4 regions of the Vibrio kanaloae genome follow, and region 3 is predicted to be linked to each of the others. Evidence: predicted binding sites of a transcription regulator. Region 3 holds the regulator's gene; each other region holds the start of a gene.
What was found. The regulator CRP, encoded in region 3, controls carbon source genes, mostly activating them, when cyclic AMP is high. The targets are predictions, from matches to a motif close to TGTGANNNNNNTCACA.
Positions count from the first base shown of each region.

Region 1: the regulator CRP is predicted to act here: its motif matches at 1,766-1,781, upstream of OCV24_RS16830 (glycogen/starch/alpha-glucan phosphorylase).
Region 2: the regulator CRP is predicted to act here: its motif matches at 1,640-1,655, upstream of mlc (sugar metabolism global transcriptional regulator Mlc).
Region 4: the regulator CRP is predicted to act here: its motif matches at 1,365-1,380, upstream of rppH (RNA pyrophosphohydrolase).

Region 1 covers NZ_AP025498.1:573,313-576,518, forward strand. The annotation lists gene malT (HTH-type transcriptional regulator MalT) at 1-1,392, opposite strand, end outside; gene OCV24_RS16830 (glycogen/starch/alpha-glucan phosphorylase) at 1,961-3,206, shown strand, end outside.
Region 2 covers NZ_AP025497.1:2,060,976-2,064,181, reverse strand. The annotation lists gene pyk (pyruvate kinase) at 1-1,412, opposite strand, end outside; gene mlc (sugar metabolism global transcriptional regulator Mlc) at 1,731-2,948, shown strand; gene OCV24_RS09310 (chemotaxis protein CheV) at 3,108-3,206, shown strand, end outside.
Region 3 covers NZ_AP025497.1:303,421-306,626, reverse strand. The annotation lists gene OCV24_RS01365 (YheU family protein) at 1-16, shown strand, start outside; gene OCV24_RS01360 (phosphoribulokinase) at 94-963, shown strand; gene crp (cAMP-activated global transcriptional regulator CRP) at 1,204-1,836, shown strand; gene OCV24_RS01350 (DUF1338 domain-containing protein) at 1,941-2,732, opposite strand; gene astD (succinylglutamate-semialdehyde dehydrogenase) at 2,944-3,206, opposite strand, start outside.
Region 4 covers NZ_AP025497.1:2,561,128-2,564,333, reverse strand. The annotation lists gene OCV24_RS11615 (DUF6482 family protein) at 1-205, shown strand, start outside; gene mutH (DNA mismatch repair endonuclease MutH) at 249-914, opposite strand; gene rppH (RNA pyrophosphohydrolase) at 1,532-2,050, shown strand; gene ptsP (phosphoenolpyruvate--protein phosphotransferase) at 2,053-3,206, shown strand, end outside.

The DNA of each region.
Region 1 (3,206 bases), on a different replicon from region 3:
GTTGATGGCTACTTGCGCACGCAGGGAGTTGTACTGCCCTTGTTGTTGAGTATCAAGCTCAATATTTCGAGCTTGATATTGCGCTTCGGCTTCTTCCAGCAAGGTGCCTACTTGATCATATCGATGCTGACTTTGTGCCAGCCATGCGCGCAACATTGACAGTTTAGGTTCACTGTAAAGTTGGTCAGGTGTCAGTTGCTTGATCGCCATCTCTAATGAAGAGAGCTCACCTTGGTTGAACATCTGCCATCCGTGATCACTTAAGATCTGAACAATCAATTGTGGGTCGTCAGCACGCTGTGCATGTCGAAGAGCTTGATGAGGCGTTTTCTGTTTGATCCAAGCTTTAGCCGCACTTCGATGCAATTCAGCTTCTTGTTGCGGAATTCGTGCTTGGCGTTCGTGCGCGAGAAATTCACCAAATAGGTTATGGAAGCGGTACCAGTTTTTCTCACCTTCAAGAGGGTAGATGAACAGGCCAAATCGATTGAGTGACTCGATCATACCGAGCGCGTCTTCACGTTGAGTGAGTGCACATACTAGCTCGTCGTTGAAGTGATCAAGCACAGAGCACTGCATTAAGAATTGTCGAGTTTCTTTGTCTAACAAGTCGAACACTTCTTCCACCAAATAGTCCCAAAGATGAGCATGGTTAAAGTGTGAGAACGACTCCGCTGATTGCGCTAGAGTACGTTTTTGATGTTGGGCTTGCAGCGCTATAAGTTGCAAGGCAGAAGGCCAACCCTCTACATAAGTACAAATGCTGTCTGCTGTGATGTCATCAATGCCATCGGCTACGCGTTGGTTGAAAAAGCGCGTGGTCTCTTCAGTATCAAAAGCCAGTGAATCGTTACCTAGCTCTATCATTAAGTCACGTACGCGCAGGTTGGCGGTACCGAGTGGTGGTGTTCCTCGGCTGGTTACAACGAGCGTCAGGTTGTCGGGCATATGTTTGAGGAAAAAGCGCATTGCTTCATGAATGTCATCATTGTTAACCAAGTGGTAGTCGTCCAACACAAGGAAACATTCATGATGGAACTCAGACATTTCTGCGAAAACTTCACTTAATAACGAATGCAGCGATGAAAACTGTCTTTTCTCTGCCAGCTTTTGGGCATTAGGACAGATATTTTGAGTCGCTTTATTGAGTGATTGCAATAGATAGTTAATAAAGCGAAATGGATCGTTGTCACTATCATCAATGCTGTACCAACCCACATTAGGCTTATCTACTAGCCATTGCGCGGCCATTGTGGTTTTGCCATACCCTGCTGGGGAGCGAAATAGCACCAGCTTGTAACAATCTGCGTTCTGAAGCAGATCGAGAACCCTAGGTCGTAGAATCGCATTGTGTAAGCGGCCGGGACGGGTCAGTTTTGAAGGGATCCACATATCGAAGTTTTTCACCTATTTCGTGGCTTATGTTCTGGATTATCCCAATCTATTGTTGAGTGCTTGTCCAATGACATTAGCCTAATTACTTAAGTCTTCGTTTATGGTACGTGAAGCGAAACGATACCGACTATGATCCTCCACAGAAACCTTGCACTCCTGCATGTTTTTGATGTTCTACGCCCTTTATTTGTGATTTAAGTCACCTTAGGTGCGGTTTGTGAATGTGACTTCTCCTTCTCTTACACCGGTTTCTCTGTAAAAGAATGAGATGCTAAACAAATTTCGTGATCTGAATATCAGATTTAGCAATGACTTTTAGAGACGTAAATAAAAGTTACATCAATTGAAGTTAAGTTATCCGACGGGAGCTTGTGATCTTGGTCACTCCAAGATTTTGTTCTAACTCAGAACATGAGAGTCAGATCACTAACCAAATCTCGGTACGCCCCCTACGCCCTCTAATCTACTCCTAGTTAGTTGTAAGGCCGGGAGGATGTTTAGTTTATGGTGACCATGCACGATATGTCATAGATGAATTAGAACTATTAAAAGCGAGATTTCTGAAATGAAACCAACTCAGCAAAAAACTTTCGATAAAGTGTCGTTCCAAGAGAGCGTTAAGAAGCATTTGTCTGCGACCTACGCAACAACAATTGAAAACGCAGATAGCCGTGCATGGTACCTAGCAATGGGCCGCGCGTTAGCAGAATTGACAACCTTTGACCTGCTAGCTACTGAAAATGACGAAAAAATTAAGAACGCGAAGAGCGTTAACTACCTATCACTAGAGTTTTTGATTGGTCGTCTAACAGGTAACAACTTGATCAGCATGGGTCTATACGAACAGATCACTCATGCAATGGAAGAGCTAGGTCAAAACCTAACTGACCTTCTAGAAGAAGAACGCGACCCGTCATTAGGTAATGGTGGTCTTGGTCGACTAGCTGCTTGTTTCATGGATTCTTGTGCCGCTCAAGAATACCCAACAGTAGGCTACGGTCTTCACTATGAATACGGCCTATTCAAACAGTCTTTTCAAAACGGTCGCCAACAAGAATCACCAGACGCATGGCGTGGTGTTGAAGGTTACCCATGGGAAGTCGCTCGTCCAGAACTAGCACAGCACATTGGTTTTTACGGTCATGTAGACGTTGAATTCATTGACGGTAAAGAAGTACGTACTTGGGTTCCAGGTATGGAAGTAAAAGCAATGCCTTGGGATCTACCTATCGTAGGTTACGAGTCAAACACGGTTTACCCGCTGCGTCTTTGGGAATGTCAGGCAATTGCACCATTCTCACTAGCAAGCTTTAACAACGGTGATTACTTCGAAGCGCAACACTCGCTAATCGATGCAGGCAACATCACTAAAGTACTTTACCCGAACGACAACCACGAGAAAGGTAAGACTCTGCGTCTAATGCAGCAGTACTTCCACTCAGCAGCGTCTGTTCGCGATATTCTACGTCGCCACGAAGCAACAGGTTTCTCTCTAGAAGATCTGCCGAAGCAAGAAACGATTCAACTGAACGATACGCACCCAACGATCGCGATCCCTGAACTAATGCGCATTTTGATCGACGAGAAAGGTCTATCTTGGGATCAAGCATGGGAAATCAGTGCTCATACGTTCGCTTACACGAACCACACGTTACTTCCAGAAGCTTTAGAGACTTGGTCTGAATCTTTGATCAATCGTCTTCTTCCTCGTCACATGGAAATCATCTTTGAAATCAACCACCGCTTCATGCAAGAAGTTCGCAAGATGTGGCCTGGTGATGGCGAGAAGCAAGCGAAGCTTTCTATCATCC
Region 2 (3,206 bases), 1.4 Mb from region 3:
CCGGCTACATCCATAATGTCCCCTTGTGTGATGATCACTAGATCGCCACATGTGAGATATCCTTTTTCTTTCAAGCAGGCGAGCGTAGAGAGCGCAATATCAAGGCTGTCTTTGGCTTCTGTTTCAAAGTAAATTGGGGTAACCCCTCTGTACAATGTGCAACGGTTAAGTGTGCTTTCGTTACGAGATAGTGCGTAGATGGGCATATCGGCGCTGAGGCGTGACATCATCAGTGCTGTGCGTCCGGATTCAGTGAGAGTGACCACGCCTTTAATTCCTTCCATATGGTTCGCAGAGTAAATGGTCGCCATCGAAACGGTTTCTTCAGCCGTTACAAAGGTACGATCAAGACGGTAATTGGAGTGGTTGTTAATACCCGCCATCTTTTCAGCGCCAATACAGACTTCTGCCATTGATTTCACGGTTTCGACTGGGTAATCGCCTGCTGCTGTTTCACCGGAAAGCATTACGGCATCCGTCCCATCAAGTACGGCATTCGCTACATCCATGACTTCTGCCCGAGTTGGCATTGGAGCGGAGATCATCGACTCCATCATCTGAGTTGCGGTGATCACTGTTCGATTAAGCGCCCCTGCACGACGTATAAGCTGTTTTTGTACTCCAACCAACTCTGGGTCACCAATCTCTACTCCTAGGTCACCACGGGCCACCATGACCACATCTGAGGCCATTATGATGTCATCCATGTTCTCAATAGTGGCGACTGTCTCTGCTCGTTCCACTTTAGCCACAAGATGAGCCTCTAAGCCGGCTTCATGTGCGAGTTGACGCGCGTAATGCATATCTTCGCCATTGCGAGGGAAAGACACCGCTAGGTAATCCACTTTGATTTGTGCTGCGGTTACGATATCGCGCTTGTCTTTTTCTGTCAGCGCTTCTGCGGATAAGCCACCCCCTTTTTTATTAATCCCCTTGTTGTTGGAGAGAGGGCCTCCGATGATCACTTCAGTGTGGACTTTACACCCTTCGACACTGGTCACTTTTAATTGAACACGACCATCGTCGAGTAATAAGATGTCGTTAGCTGATACGTCGTTTGGCAGCTCTTTGTAATCGAGGCCAACGGCTTGTTGGTTGCCTTCACCTAAACCTAGGTTACTGTCTAGAGTGAACTGGTTTCCGACGGCTAATTGGATCTTGCCATCTTTGAATGTCGACACACGAATCTTTGGACCTTGCAAATCTCCTAAAATGGCGACTTGAGTGCCGAGCCGTTTAGCTATCGCTCGAACTTGTTCTGCGCGTTGGATGTGATCGTCGCTGCTGCCGTGAGAGAAGTTCATACGGACGATATTGGCACCGGCTTTGATGATAGCTTCAAGCACATTACCTTTATCTGTTGAAGGGCCTAGTGTGGTGACGATTTTCGTTTTTCTTAATGCGGCTGTCATGAATACTCCTAGAGTGAGGACTGTAATCTGATTTAAGGCTGAATTAAGTATATGCATTAATTGATAATTTATTGGGAGCTTGGAAGGTATTTCTCCAATTATCCACAATGATTGGATTCATGCCTCAGTCGTGATGTTTTTTTTCGAAAATTAAGTCTTAATTTCTCAATTTGGATGATAATTCTTCTCGAACTATTTGACTCGATACACAAAGATTCATGTATATACGTGATACTGGTCACGGCGATATACCAAGTGACTTCACAATTACTTCGCAAAGTAAAAAAATTATCCAGTTGATGATTTTTGGAGCGTAAAATGTACATGGCTCAACCGGGCCATATTGATCATATCAAACAGGTCAATGCTGGTCGTGTATATAAACTAATTGACCTTAAAGGTCCTATTTCTCGTATCGATTTGTCCAAGCAAAGTGAGTTGGCTCCGGCGAGTATTACTAAAATTACCCGTGAACTCATTGAAGCTCACCTTATTCATGAAACGACGGTTCAAGAAGCCACCACTCGTGGGCGTCCGGCTGTCGGTCTGCAAACCAATAACGAAGGTTGGCAGTTTCTGTCGATGCGTCTTGGTCGTGGATACTTGACAATTGCTCTGCATGAATTGGGTGGTGATGTTCTTATCGATACTAAAATCGATATTCATGAACGTGACCAAGACGATGTGCTTGCTCGCTTATTGCATGAGATTGATGAATTCTTCCAAACCTATGCTGAACAACTCGATAGGGTAACCAGCATTGCGGTTACGCTACCTGGCCTTGTGAATTCTGAGCAAGGTATAGTGTTGCAGATGCCACACTATAATGTTGAAAATTTAGCGTTAGGGCCGGAGATCTATAAAGAAACGGGCTTGCCAGTCTTTATTGCCAATGACACCCGAGCATGGGCATTGGCAGAGAAGCTGTTTGGTAATTCACAAGACAACGACAACTCTGTTCTTATCTCGATTCACCATGGTTTAGGTGCCGGGATTATTCTTGATGGACGTGTTTTGCAAGGGCGTCATGGCAATATCGGTGAACTGGGGCATATCCAGATCGATAAAGAAGGCAAGCTTTGTCATTGTGGTAACCGAGGCTGTTTAGAAACGGTAGCGAGTTCACAAGCGATACGTGACCAAGTGAAAGCAAGACTCGCAAATGGTGAAACATCAACCTTGTCTGTGTTTGAAGATGTCACCATTGAGCAAATCTGCGCGGCAGCAGCCGGTGGAGATGAGTTAGCCGTCGAAGTGATTGAGCAGTTAGGTCGCTACCTAGGTGCGGCGATTGCGATTGTGATTAACCTATTCAACCCAGAGAAAATATTGGTTGGCGGTGTTATTAACCAAGCAAAAAGTGTCCTATACCCTGAAATTCAAAAGTGTATCGAAGAGCAGAGTTTATCGGTTTACCATCAAGACTTAGAGTTGGTGGAGTCTCGTTTTTATAAGCAGGCGACCATGCCGGGTGCTGCGCTTATCAAGCAGGCTTTGTACGATGGTCAGCTATTGATGAAAGTTATTGAAGGTTAGCTTCTTTACTACTGTTATAGTCTACTCCAACCATACACCTAAGCTTCGTATTGCAGTATTTTTGGTACTTAGTTTAAGTATTCTGTGATTGGCGCTTTGTGTTATCCTATTGAAGTAGGCTATTGTAGCCAAAGTTATTATTTGTCACTAAGGTGTTGTATGTCTGGAGTTTTAAATTCGGTTGATCAAAGAACCAAACTGGTAGGTGAAAACCGTCTGGAACTCTTATTATTCAGTTTAAATAGTCGTCAATTATTT
Region 3 (3,206 bases):
CATAAAACGCTTCTAGGCTGCGCTTAGAAAGGAGCCGTGTTATAGTAAAAGTCGATTGCTAACAAGTATGTTACTCAAACGACAAGGGTTGTCATGTCCGCTAAACATCCAATTATTGCGGTGACGGGTTCATCTGGAGCCGGCACCACCACTACCTCAGAAGCCTTCCGCAAAATGTTCAATATGATGGACGTGAAGGCCGCTTGGGTTGAAGGGGATAGTTTCCATCGCTTTACTCGACCAGAAATGGATGTCGAAATCCGCAAGGCACGCGCGCAAGGTAAGCACATCAGCTACTTTGGTCCACAGGCTAACGATTTTGGCGCATTAGAAGAATTCTTCCATCAGTATGGTAATGAAGGCACCGGTAAAGTACGGAGTTATCTGCACACCTTCGATGAAGCCGTGCCTTACAATCAAATGCCAGGTACCTTTACGCCATGGCAAGAGATCCCTGAAAATTCAAATGTGATGTTCTACGAAGGCCTACACGGCGGTGTAGTAGACGGAGACATCAACGTCTCTAAACATGTCGACCTGCTAATCGGTATGGTGCCAATCGTGAACCTTGAATGGATACAAAAATTCGTTCGTGACACACGCGATCGCGGGCACTCGCGTGAAGCAGTAATGGACTCAATTGTTCGTTCAATGGATGATTATCTTAACTACATTACTCCTCAATTTTCACGTACTCATATCAATTTTCAACGAGTTCCAACCGTAGATACATCCAACCCACTCAACGCCAAAGGGATCCCTAGTTTAGACGAGAGCTTCGTAGTTATACGTTTGCGTGGCATCAAAAACGTCGATTTCCCATACCTTTTGGCAATGATTGATGGCTCATTTATGTCTCGCCACAACACGCTTGTCGTGCCAGGAGGAAAAATGAGTTTTGCTATGGAGCTCATTGTAAGACCAATCCTGCAACAGCTCATCGAAACCGGAAAAATAGGTTAACGGTACGTCGTTCTTATTGATTACTTTTCATACCGTGATCATGTGCACAATTTTGCGTAAAAAATCGTAGCTTGGTCACGATTAAAATCAAGAAATAGTACCTGAAAAAGGATACTATTCTTAAACGAAACACAAGATAGCTTGCAGCACTCAACTAGTGCTCTTATCCTAACGAGTCAATCCAGGCTTAGCTAAAATACGGAAAGCAGCAAGCATACCCTGCAGAGGAAGTAAGATATTATGGTTCTAGGTAAACCCCAAACCGATCCAACATTAGAGTGGTTCCTTTCACACTGTCATATTCATAAGTACCCTTCAAAAAGTACTTTGATTCATGCTGGTGAAAAGGCAGAAACCTTGTACTACATTGTGAAAGGTTCTGTGGCAGTTCTTATCAAAGACGAAGAAGGTAAGGAAATGATTCTTTCTTACCTAAACCAAGGCGACTTCATCGGTGAGCTTGGCTTATTCGAAGAAGACCAAGAGCGTACTGCGTGGGTTCGAGCAAAATCTCCTTGTGAAGTTGCTGAGATTTCTTTCAAGAAATTCCGCCAACTTATCCAAGTGAACCCAGACATCCTGATGCGTCTTTCAGCGCAAATGGCAAGCCGCCTACAAGTAACTAGCCAAAAAGTTGGTGACTTAGCGTTCCTTGACGTAACCGGTCGTATCGCTCAAACGCTACTAAACCTAGCGAAACAACCCGATGCAATGACTCACCCTGACGGCATGCAAATCAAGATCACTCGTCAAGAAATTGGCCAGATCGTTGGTTGTTCTCGTGAGACAGTAGGTCGTATCTTGAAGATGCTAGAAGAGCAGAACCTAATTTCTGCACACGGTAAAACTATCGTGGTATACGGCACTCGTTAATCTCGATTAGCTGAGCCAAAAATTTGAAAGCCACCAAATGCAAATTTGGTGGCTTTTTTTGTTTTTTGAAGATGCGAGAGCGTTACGAAATAGAGCTTCGTCCGTTAACCGTTGGTGCTTTCAAAAATCTTGTCAGCCGATGCTGCGACAAACCCGGTATAAAGCTCACCATTCGCCATCGCATAGCGCTTAGCAAACTCATAGAAGCCACCAGGAATCGTCTCATTGCCTTCAACAAATGAAACTGGGACTTTATCTGCCATTGTTGATGATTGTTCTAATAAGACCTCTGGAGAGCCTTTAACCTCACCTCCAGACGCATTGATAGTGAATCCCGACTCATTCAGATAGTCATTCACGGCCTGCACTTCATCGAATTTATTAAGTTGGTTCACACTCACCGTAAAGTGGTTAGCTCCATATCCATGAGCCGCTAACCAAGACGCGTATTCACTCTCTTTTGCTAGCACTTGGAAATCTGCGAAGCTCAAATCCCAGAGACGACCACCAAACAAGAATTCATGACCTTGAAGCTGACTTGCATCAACTTGCTCAACCAACTTAGCAACGATCTGTTGCAACTCACTTGAGCACTCTTCTACCTTCAATTCACTAATGAACACTTTCGGCTGTTTTGGATCTGGATGCTCGTAATGCTTAGCAACTAGCTTCTTGCTCTCAAACAGGTAATCGCCACACGCTTTATAACCTAACTCAAGGAAAGGCTTAGCCAGCGTTTCAATTCCCAGCGGAGCTACATTGAAAGTACGCAGTGCAATATGATCATTAATCAGCGCTTCGTCTTCTTTTAGCAACTGGTGTACTTTCTCAGCCGATGGGCACAGCCTGTGAATGTAATCATCCCATAGTGATTTAAATAGTAGATCGGGCGTCATGGTGACTCCTTGTCAGAGATTCTAGCAAGCTAGTAATTTGGATTAGAAAGGGAGAGGCTGAGACACAAAGTCAGCAGCCATCAGCCTGTGACATACTTGTTCTATTATTATCTACCGCCCAATCTAGGTGTCAGGCGTGATGGAAAAGGAAGCGATAACACCACTTCCCTATTTCCAGTTTAACGAATGAGCTTAGTACTCATAGCCTAAATTACAGCTCAAGACCCGGGCTAAATGTCGCGGGCAATTGAGTTTCGTCACCTTCCATTGAAGCCATAGGATAAGCACAGTAGTCAGCCGCATAGTAAGCACTAGGGCGTAAGTTACCTGAAGCACCCGGACCACCAAATGGTGCATCACCACTGGCGCCTGTTAGCTGACGGTTACGGTTCACAATACCCGCTCGAATATGGTCAACGAAGTATTCCCATTCAGAATCATCTGTTGATACTAAACCAGCAGATAAACCAAAGC
Region 4 (3,206 bases), 920 kb from region 3:
AGCGGTGGAGTACAAACATAAGCTGGAACCGGTAAAACAAGACGGTGTGCCACTTCATTTTGGATCTTTAGATCAAGTAAAAGAGGAGTTACTTCGGCTTGGTTTTGAAAAGGCCTATCTTCGTTTACACAATGCGTATGATGAATTTGGTAATGAGCCAAGTCACAGCTACTGTGATATTGAACTGGCACTCAAACCTCATTAGAGGGCGTATATAAGGTATTTATAAACAGAGCTTGTTATTACGATCATGCGTAGTGTGTTGTCAGCAATTTATGTGTGAATTGAGTTCGCAGGTAGAAACCACGTGGTTTGGTCTTGATGGGTTTGCCACTTGCACCGTAAGCTTCAGTTAACACTCGACTGTTAGCGGCTTTTGGTCGAAGATGCAATGCTTCACCGTGCCTTGCTGTTATCTGTCCAACATTACCTAACACGATCAATTCCATCAGTTCTTCCCAGTCCCTTTTTAGAAGCTCATCTTCAGCTTCGTTTGGTGTCCAGAGTAAGGGAGAGCCAACATGCCTTTCTGCCAATGGAATTTCCCTTTCACCTTCTACAGGGATCCACAATACTTTAGATAGTTTGTTTCGGACGTGGCTGGTTTCCCATGTTAATCCCTGCACCCCCATCAGTGGGGCGACACAAACAAAGGTAGTTTCGAGTGGCTTTCCAGAATAGCCAATTGGAATGCTTTTAAGCTCGATACCTAATTTAGCAAAATCTTGTTCTGGCTTACTGCCTGCTGGCGCGCCTAAGTGCCATTCCAGTAATTGTCCAACCCAGCCTTTATCACGCTTAAGGTCGTTTGGCATCACCATCTCGGCTTCATCCGCGAGCTCTTTAAAAGTCATTCCGGCAATCGCATACGCTCTGTCTAATAACTCTTGTTGTGTTTGTGGTTCTGGTTTCATAATAAAAGGTATGATCAAAAAAACGATTTTATCAGAAGTTATCACTAAATGCCGAGTGGTTAATAAATGATCTCCTTGTTATAAAAGAGATCAAACTCATGGTTATCCACAGGACATAAACGTAATTAATTGAAATATTAATTTAGTGGATAAATAAACAGGGTTTAGTGGGGGATAAAATGCTTGCTAAATGATGTTTAAAATGAATCTTTCACTTACTAGTGTGGATAAACTGCTGGGTGATTGATCTTTAACCATATTGAATTTTTGAAAGATCTTCTGCTGTTTTTTAATTCTAAAATACACAGCATTATGCTTTATGTTACTGATATTTAATGTTTTTATTTTTAATTTTGGATTTTGTTATTTATGGTTCTGATGAGTTTATGGATTAAAAAAAACGATTTCTGGTAATTCTTCACATAGTTATTCACAGAAAAGGTGAATAAATGTGGTCTATGTCTCACTCTTGTGTGGGTAACTAAGATTTGAGCAAAACTTATCCATATTCTTAGTTAATATTCATAAATATAGCGCTTGTCACGTCACTAAGTTTGCTCCAATTGGGGATATGTGGAAAAATCAGTGTAATTAAAAATTTAGATAGAGGTTGGCCAGTGATAGATGGCGATGGTTACCGATTAAATGTTGGTATTGTAATCTGTAACAACCATGGTCAGGTCTTCTGGGCTAAACGATACGGACAACATTCATGGCAATTTCCTCAAGGGGGAATAGATGAAGGTGAAACTCCGGAACAGGCAATGTACCGCGAGTTGTATGAAGAGGTTGGCCTTACAAAAAAGGATGTAAAAATCGTCGCGACAAGTCGTCATTGGTTACGCTATAAGCTACCCAAACGACTGGTTCGGTGGGATTCGAAACCTGTCTGTATTGGACAAAAACAGAAGTGGTTCCTTTTACGCTTAGATTGCGATGAATCGTGTATCAATATGCAGCGTGGAAGTACACCTGAGTTTGATGGTTGGCGTTGGGTGAGTTACTGGTACCCAGTTCGACAAGTTGTTTCTTTTAAGCGAGATGTTTATCGTCGAGCGATGAAAGAATTCGCATCTTTGGCAATGCCGTTTAAAGAGCGAAAAACAAAAGGAAAACGCAAATTGCGTAGAGGTTAAGCATGCTCAGTCAACTAAGGGAAATAGTTGAACACGTATCAAGAGTTGAAGATGTGTCGACGGCTCTGGATATTTTAGTTAAAGAGACATGCAGTGCGATGCAGACTGAATGCTGCACCGTTTATTTAGCAAATAATGATATGCAGCGCCTTGAGTTGATGGCAACTCAAGGCCTGATCTTCAAAGGCAATAGTATTCACATTGGTTTTGACGAAGGCCTGGTTGGCCTTGTCAAAAGAAGTGCAGAGCCAATCAACCTCGCACAAGCCTCTGCTCACCCCGATTATAAGTTTTTTCCAGAGCTGGGAGAGAAGGTTTATCACTCTTTTCTTGGCACTCCCATCATCTATCGCAAGCAAGTGCTTGGCGTTTTGGTTATTCAACAGAAGTCCCCCCGTTTATTCAGTGAAATGGAAGAGTCTTTTCTTGTCACGCTCTCAGCACAACTTGCCGTTATTGTTGCGCATGCTCAAACCCAAGGTCATTGGTTATTAGAGCAGCAAAAGTTGCCTGCGACTAAAGGTGTCGCTGCGTCATCGGGTGTGGCGATTGGTGATTTGTGGTGGGATAACACGCAGCCTGAATTAACCGATGTTTACCCTGCGTCGACGCTTAATGTCGAAAGGGAGCATGAGTTGTTGGCGGTTGCGGTTGAAAATGCCCTCAATGATTTTAAGCGTATGCGCAAGCGCTTGGATAGTGATATTAATAAAGATGCGCTGGCGATCTTTGACCTGTTTACGCACTTACTGAATGATCCTATGTTACGTAAGGATCTGAAAAACCAAATTCAGAAAGGCGATAAGGCCGATTGGGCATTAAGACAAGTTGTTGAGAGTTACTCTAACCGTTTTGCTCGTATGTCTGATGTTTACCTTCGAGAAAGGGCACAAGATATTCGTGAGCTTGGTCAAAGGTTACTCTATTTTCTCCATAATTCAGAACAAGAGTTACGTACGTTCGATAAGCCGATTATTTTGGTTGTGCGTGAGTTGACGGCATCAGTATTAGCTTCAATACCGAAAGAGAAGCTGTTGGCTGTTATTTCTTTAGAAGGGGCGGCAAACTCGCATGCGGCGATTTTATCTCGTGCGCTTGGCATTCCTTCGGTAATGGGCATTAATCTCAACCTAGCTCAAGTGAATGGCAAACAAGC